Regions from separate parts of the Kitasatospora sp. NPDC048239 genome, predicted to be linked through region 2. Evidence: riboswitches for the same ligand, from Rfam matches in the RefSeq annotation. Region 2 holds a riboswitch; each other region holds the start of a gene.
What was found. Region 2 has a riboswitch for cobalamin ahead of ACGFZP_RS17235 (prenyltransferase/squalene oxidase repeat-containing protein). Riboswitches for the same ligand answer to the same signal wherever they lie in the genome.

Region 1 (2,251 bases), on a different contig from region 2:
CCGCGCGGGAGGCCAGTCCGGCCCGGTTGACGGCGAGTTGGGCCGTGATGGTGTGGGTGCCCTCGCGCAGGCCGCGGGCCAGGGTGGTGATCTCGGCGGTCTTCTGGCGGGCGAATGCCAGCCAGCGGGCGACCTGCGGGTCGAGGTCGCGCTCGGCCTCGGCGTCCAGCGGGACGTGCAGCAGGGAGCAGGACGGGGCGACGTCGACCCGGTCGGCGAGCCCGAGCAGGGTGCCGAGGGTGGCGAGGGACTTCTCCAGGTCGTTGAGCCAGATGTTGCGGCCGTCGACCACACCGGCGATCAGGCGCTTGCCGGGCAGGCCGCCGACCGCGGCGAGGTCGTCGAGGTTGGCGGCGGCGGGGCCGGTGAAGTCCAGCGCGAGGCCCTCGATCGGGGCCTTGGCCAGCACCGGGAGGGCCTCGCCGAGGCGGTCGAAGTAGCCGGCGACCAGCAGCTTCGGCCGACTGGTCAGGGCCCCGAGCTCGCGGTAGGCGCGGGCGGCGGCGTTGAGTTCGGCCGGGGTGCGGTCCTGGGCCAGGGCGGGCTCGTCCAGCTGCACCCATTCGGCTCCGGCGGCGTGCAGTTCGCCGAGGAGCTCGGCGTAGACGGGCAGCAGCCGGTCCAGCAGGGTGACCGGCTGGAAGTCGGCCGCGACGCCGGGGGCGGGCTTGGCCAGCAGCAGGTAGGTCAGCGGGCCGACCAGGACTGGGCGGGCGGTGTGGCCGAGGCCGAGGGCCTCGCGCAGTTCGCCGACCGGCTTGGCCGGGTTGGCGGCGAAGACCGTGTCCGGTCCCAACTCGGGCACCAGGTAGTGGTAGTTGGTGTCGAACCACTTGGTCATCTCCAGCGGCGCCACCTCCTGGGTGCCGCGCGCCATGGCGAAGTAGCCGTCCAGCGGGTCGGCGTCGACGGCCGCGCGGTGCCGGGCCGGGATCGCACCGACGGCGACGGTGGTGTCCAGCACGTGGTCGTAGAGCGAGAAGTCCCCGGTGGGGACCTCGGAGACGCCGGAATCGGCGAGCCGCCGCCAGGTTTCGCGGCGCAGCCGTGCCGCGGTGGTCTGCAGGGCCTCGGCGCCGACCCGGCCGGCCCAGTACCCCTCGATCGCCTTCTTCAGCTCCCGGTTGGGGCCCTGCCGCGGATAGCCGTGGACGGTGGCCTGCGGGGTGCTGGAGGGGGTGGCGGCAGCGGTGGTGGAACTCGATGACACGGAACTCTCCTTCGCGAGTCGCGCTGCGATCCCGGGAGAGCACGAGGACGTGAAGGTACGACAGTGGGTGCGCGACACCAGGATGTGCCCGCCCGCTCCGCCGACCCGCCCACGAGGTCACCGAGATCTCCGCGTGCGGGGTGCACACGGGCAGTGGCAGGTCTTCGGACTCGTCGGCACGTCCGCCTGAGTCAGGCGGACACCTACTGGCCGTCGCTTCCCAGGCCCTCGGGGCCCAGTGCATGTGACGGCGGTCGTTCCCACTCACCGCTGCGGGGCAGTCCCGGATTCCCACCGGGTTCCCTCTTACGACGCCGTGGCTGGAGGACACGGCGAACCGACTGCACCTCCCACCCTAGGGCCCGCGGGCCCCGCCCGTCACGACCGGGTCCGGATTCCGGACGGCCGCGCGGTCCGGGGCGTCGGGCACGACGACGGCCGCGCGGGTGCGTCCCGGGCGGCGCTGGAGCCCCTCGATGCGGTTAGGCTAACCTTACCTCGTTGTCTCGCAAGCCTGTCCGACAGCCGCCGCGCTCCGACCCCAGGGAGAACGTCCATGCCACCCGCCTTCAGCCGCGTCCCCAGACCGCGTCGCACCGGCCGGGACGCCGCCAAGTCGGCCGCCACGAAGGCGCGGTGACCCGTGGCATCGATATCGACCGACGAGTTCAAGGGCCGGACCGCCCTGGTCACCGGCGCCGCCCAGGGCATCGGGGCCGCCGTCGCCGGGCTGCTGACCGACCGCGGGGCCCGCGTCGTGGCCTGCGACCTGTCCCCCTCCGGGCCCTCGGTCCACCGCCTCGACGTCACGGACGCCGAAGCCGTCGAGCGGCTGGTGGACCAGGCCGAGCGTGAGCACGGACCGCTCGACATCCTGGTCAACGTCGCGGGCGTGCTGCACGCCGGACCGGCCCTGGACACCAGCGACGAGGACTGGCAGCGCACCTTCGCCGTCAACACCACCGGGGTCTTCCACACCTGCCGCTCCGTCGGGCGCCGGATGGCCGGGCGCGGCCGGGGCAGCATCGTCACCGTCGGCTC
Region 2 (2,251 bases):
CCGTCGAGTGGGCGGCTCAGCGCCCCGAAGGAGGTCCCGACCGCACCGCCCAGCGCCTGGGTGGAGGCCCGGACGTCCGAGCCCTGCTGGCCCCCGGCCGCGACGTTGAAGCCGCCGTCCGGGTTCTGCTGCCCGGTCAGGAAGTCCCGGGCCCGGGCGATCTCCGCACTGTACGAGGCGGCCCGCAGGCCCAGGCCCTGGACGGCGAGGGCCGCGGAGTTGGTGGAGTCCCCGGCCGCTCCGGGGAAGCCGCCGTCGGCCAGCTGCCGGCCGGCGATCCACGCCGCCGCCCGGTCCACCGCCTGCCGCGCCGCGGGGTCGTCGGCGAGCAGGGCGAGGGCCATCGCGGCCATCGCGGTGCTGTCCACGTCCGAGTCCCCGGTGGCGGGGATCAGGCTGGGCCACGAACCGTCGGCGTGCTGAAGGCTCTTCAGGTAGCCGGCCGGGCCGGCGGCGGCCGCGGTTTCCCCCGCCCGCAGCTGCGCCATGACGCCGAGCGCCTGGGAGAACACCGAGGTGGCGTAGGTGTAGTTGCCGGCCGCCGCGCAGGCGGTGTCGGGTGCGGTGCTGGGCGCGGCGCAGACCGTCCCCGCCAGTGCGGCGATCAGGTCCTGTCCGCCGAAGTGGTGCGGGTCCCGGCCGACCACCTCGGCCAGCAGCGCCTCCTTGCCGATCGAGCCGCCGCCCGCGTACTCGGTGCCGATCCCCGTCCAGTCGTCCGCGGTGCGGCCGCTGCCGTCCGTGCCGCGCCCGTCGAGGAAGTCGGCGATCCGGCGCAGCGCCGGGTCGTCGGTGCCGGTGGCGGCGAGGGCGAAGGCCGCGTCGACGGTGAGGCCGAAGTCGGCGAACCCGGAGTCGGGGAAGGCCTCGTAGTAGTGGCCGCCGAGCAGCCGGGCCGGGTCGGTGAGGTAGCCGGAGCCCTTGGCGAGGTCGGGTGTCCGGCCGTCCGCCTGCGCGGAGTGGACGAGCGCGCCGGCGTGCGGCGCCCGGGTGCCGGCCGCCGAGGGCGGGGGCGGGGGCGAGGGGAGCGCGGCGGCGGAGCCGGGGTGGCCGAGCAGGACGGCGCTGCCCGCCGCCACGGCGAACGCGGTGGCCGCTGCGAGGGACAGGGTGCGGCGGTCTCTGCCGCTCGTACGGGTGCTGCGGACCTTCACCGGACACTCCCCAGTCGGTCGACGCGGGGCCGTGCGCAGCGAACGGCGTGCCCGTACCGGGGCAGCCGTCACCGTCGCACCGCAGTCCGCGACGGCGCTCGTGTTGCTGGACAACCCTCGGCGCAGGCATTCCGGCTCGCCCGCGCCCCTCTCGGGGGCCAGGCCTACGGTTGCGGGTCAGCGCCGGATTCGGACCGGCTTCCCCTGCTGCCGAGGAGGAAAAACGCTTCATCAGACCACGGCGCACAATCGCCGGTCAACGTTTCGCCCGGTGGTCCCTCCCCGGTGCGACGGGCGGTCACTGGCGTGCGCCCGCGCACGCCCGCCATCCTCGGCCGGGTCGGACTTTTCCGGTCAAATCGCCCGAAACAGGCCCAGGTTGACGCAGCGGCTCAAAAGAATGTCGATATCACGATCATACGAAAAGATCTATGCTGACGGGTTGCACGGACTCTCCCCGTGACCACCGCTCAAGAAGCAGGTCTTGCTCGATGAAGTTGCCCAAGGTGTCCGCCGTCCTGGCCGCCGCTGCACTCGCCCCCGCCGTACTGTTCCCGACGATCGCCTCGGCCTCCGAGCAGCCGAAGCCCGCCGGGGTGTCCGGTCCGGACACGACCACCGGCACCGCGACGGACCACGACGCGACCCAGGAGGAGCGGGACCGCGCCGAGATCCGGCGGATCCTGGCCGACGCGGCGACCGGGCCCGGCGTTCGGGCCGCCGCCGAGAAGGTGGTCAACGGCACCGCCGCCGAGCTGCGGCACTTCCTGGAGGCCGAACTCGACCGGCAGCGCCAGGACGACGACCGGGTCGAGGTCTCCAGGCTGCTCGCCTCCGGCGGTCCCGCCGTCCGGAAGGCCGCGCAGGCCGCACTCGACGGCACGTACCAGGACGTCGTCGAGTTCCTGAGGACGGGCCGGTCCAGGGCCCGCGCCGAGGACGACGACCGCGCGGAGGTCCAGCGGATCATCGATGCCCAGGAGACCGGGTACGCCGTCCGCGACGCCGCCCGGAAGGTCGTCAACGGCACGGCCGCCGAGCTGCGGCACTTCCTGGCGGCCGGCCTTGAGGACGCCCGCGTCAGCGACTACCGGCTC
Region 3 (2,251 bases), on a different contig from region 2:
GAGGGCCCGGCGCAGGGCCGCCGGCAGGCCCTGGTGGTCGGCCACTCCCGTCTGCGCGCCCGCTTCGACGTCGAGCAGGCGCCGGGCTGGTGCCTGATGCGCAGCCGCTTCCTGCTCGGGGGTCTGGCCGCGAGGCCCGAGCCGGACGGCACCCGCTTCGCCTTCCTCGGGGCGTTCCGGCTGCCCGGCGCGGCCCTGCTCGGCCGCGCGCTCCACCCCGTCACCGAGCCGCTGGCAGGCCGTTCGCTGCGCCGCTTCGAACGCCTGGTCCGGGAGGGCTGAGGGCGGTTCGGCTCAGTGGCCTGGTCCACACCCGGGAGGGACGGCGCCCGGGGAGCGCGGCGGAGGACGGGTCACCCCGTGGCGGCCGGCCCGGGCTGCTCGATGACGGGCTCGTGGTGTTCGGCGGCGGCGCACTCGTCGAGCAGGGGGCGCATGGTGTCGTCCACGAGCCGGTAGCGCACCACGCGTCCGTCCTTGTCGCCGGTGACGGCGCCGGCCGTGCGGAGCAGCCGCAGCGCCTGGGAGACGGCCGGATCGCGCATCCCGGTGGCCACGGCCAGATCGCTGACGGCGAGCGGGCCGGCCCGGTGCAGGGCGAGCAGCAGGGCGAGCCGGCCGGGATCGGCGAGCAGGGAGAACCGCTCGGCCCAGGAGCGGACGTGCGCGGTGTCGCCGATCGCGGCGATGGCCTCGCAGACCCGGTGCCCGTCGATGGTGCGCTGGCCCGCGCGGTCGGCCGGTACGAGATGCATGGGCCCATTCTTGCAGCCGCCCCCGATGGCCGCCGGGCTGTGATCCTGGACACCTGCGCAGGTGCGCAGCCTTGCAAGGGTGCTTGCGGGGGCCCTACGGTGTTGCCCGCCGTGGTGCTCGGGAAGACCGGTGACGGACCTTCAGAGGTCCCCAGTCCGGAGCGGCCCTCGCCACTGTGATCGGGGGGAGTCGTCCGTATCCACGACGCCACTGGGTGCCTCGCGCACCTGGGAAGGCGGATAAGGACGCCCCGTAAGCCAGGAGACCGGCCACGGCATCTCACGAACGTCATTCCACGAGGTGCTGGAGCGTGATCCCACGATGACCCTGCCCGAAACCGCCGCTGTGCCGGCGCCGTCCGCCGTGCTGCCGTCCTTCCGCTGGCGGCGGGAGGACACGATCCGCACGGCAGGGCTCATGGGGGTGATCCTGGCCATGCACGTGGTGGCCTTCGGAACGCTCGTCTTCCTGGTCGCCCCCCAGGAGTACGCGGTCGGCACCCAGGTCTTCGGGGTGGGCCTGGGTGTCACCGCGTACACGCTCGGCATGCGGCACGCCTTCGACGCCGACCACATCGCGGTGATCGACAACACCACCCGCAAGCTGATGGCGGACGGCAAGCGGCCCGTCTCGGTGGGCTTCTGGTTCGCCCTCGGGCACTCCTCGATGGTGGTCCTGATGGCCGCCCTGGTGGCGGGCGGCGCCCAGCTGGCCAACACGCTGATGGACGACGAGTCCGCCACCCACAAGTGGCTCGGCGTGGTCGGCACCACCGCCTCCGGGGCCTTCCTCTACCTGATCGGCGCGCTCAACCTGGTTGCCCTGCTGGGCATCCTGAAGGTGTTCCGGTCGATGCGGGCCGGGCGGTTCGACGAGGCGGAGCTGGAGGAGCACCTCAACGCGCGCGGCTTCCTGGCCCGGGTGCTGAACCGGGCCACCCGCTCGATCACCCGGCCCGGCCAGATGTTCCCGGTGGGCATGGTGCTCGGCCTCGGCTTCGACACCGCGACCGAGGTGACGCTGATGGTGATGGCCGGCTCCGGCGCGGCGGCGGGCCTGCCCTGGTACGCGATCGTCTGCCTGCCGCTGCTGTTCGCGGCGGGGATGAGCCTGTTCGACACGCTGGACGGGACGTTCATGAACTTCGCCTACCAGTGGGCGTTCTCCAACCCGGTGCGCAAGGTGTTCTACAACCTGACCATCACCGGGCTGTCGATCGCGGTGGCCTTCGTCATCGGCACCATCGAACTGGTCGGGGTGCTGCACGAGAAGCTGGATCTGACCGACCCGGTCAGCGGGTGGATCGCGGAGCTGTCGCTGGACAACGTCGGCTACGTGCTCGTCGGCCTCTTCGTGGTGGTCTGGGGAGCGGCGATCGCGTACTGGCGGCTGGCCAGGGTCGAACAGCGCTGGACCCCGTCCCCGGAGGGGGCCCAGGCCCCGGCTCCGACGGAGGGCTGAGGCGGCCCGGCGGCGGGGGCTGCCCGGTCGGGTC

Region 1: it holds a riboswitch for cobalamin, as region 2 does, so the genes downstream of both, metE (5-methyltetrahydropteroyltriglutamate--homocysteine S-methyltransferase) here and ACGFZP_RS17235 (prenyltransferase/squalene oxidase repeat-containing protein) in region 2, are expected to answer to the same signal.
Region 3: it holds a riboswitch for cobalamin, as region 2 does, so the genes downstream of both, ACGFZP_RS18640 (HoxN/HupN/NixA family nickel/cobalt transporter) here and ACGFZP_RS17235 (prenyltransferase/squalene oxidase repeat-containing protein) in region 2, are expected to answer to the same signal.

The regions. Positions count from the first base shown of each region.
Region 1 is NZ_JBICZP010000006.1:404,074-406,324, reverse strand. It holds gene metE (5-methyltetrahydropteroyltriglutamate--homocysteine S-methyltransferase) at 1-1,210, opposite strand, end outside; cobalamin riboswitch at 1,348-1,567, opposite strand; gene dhbA (2,3-dihydro-2,3-dihydroxybenzoate dehydrogenase) at 1,863-2,251, shown strand, end outside.
Region 2 is NZ_JBICZP010000005.1:625,166-627,416, reverse strand. It holds gene ACGFZP_RS17235 (prenyltransferase/squalene oxidase repeat-containing protein) at 1-1,154, opposite strand, end outside; cobalamin riboswitch at 1,258-1,418, opposite strand; gene ACGFZP_RS17230 (ALF repeat-containing protein) at 1,646-2,251, shown strand, end outside.
Region 3 is NZ_JBICZP010000006.1:225,122-227,372, forward strand. It holds gene ACGFZP_RS18630 (SRPBCC family protein) at 1-282, shown strand, start outside; gene ACGFZP_RS18635 (ArsR/SmtB family transcription factor) at 354-755, opposite strand; cobalamin riboswitch at 851-1,045, shown strand; gene ACGFZP_RS18640 (HoxN/HupN/NixA family nickel/cobalt transporter) at 1,078-2,217, shown strand.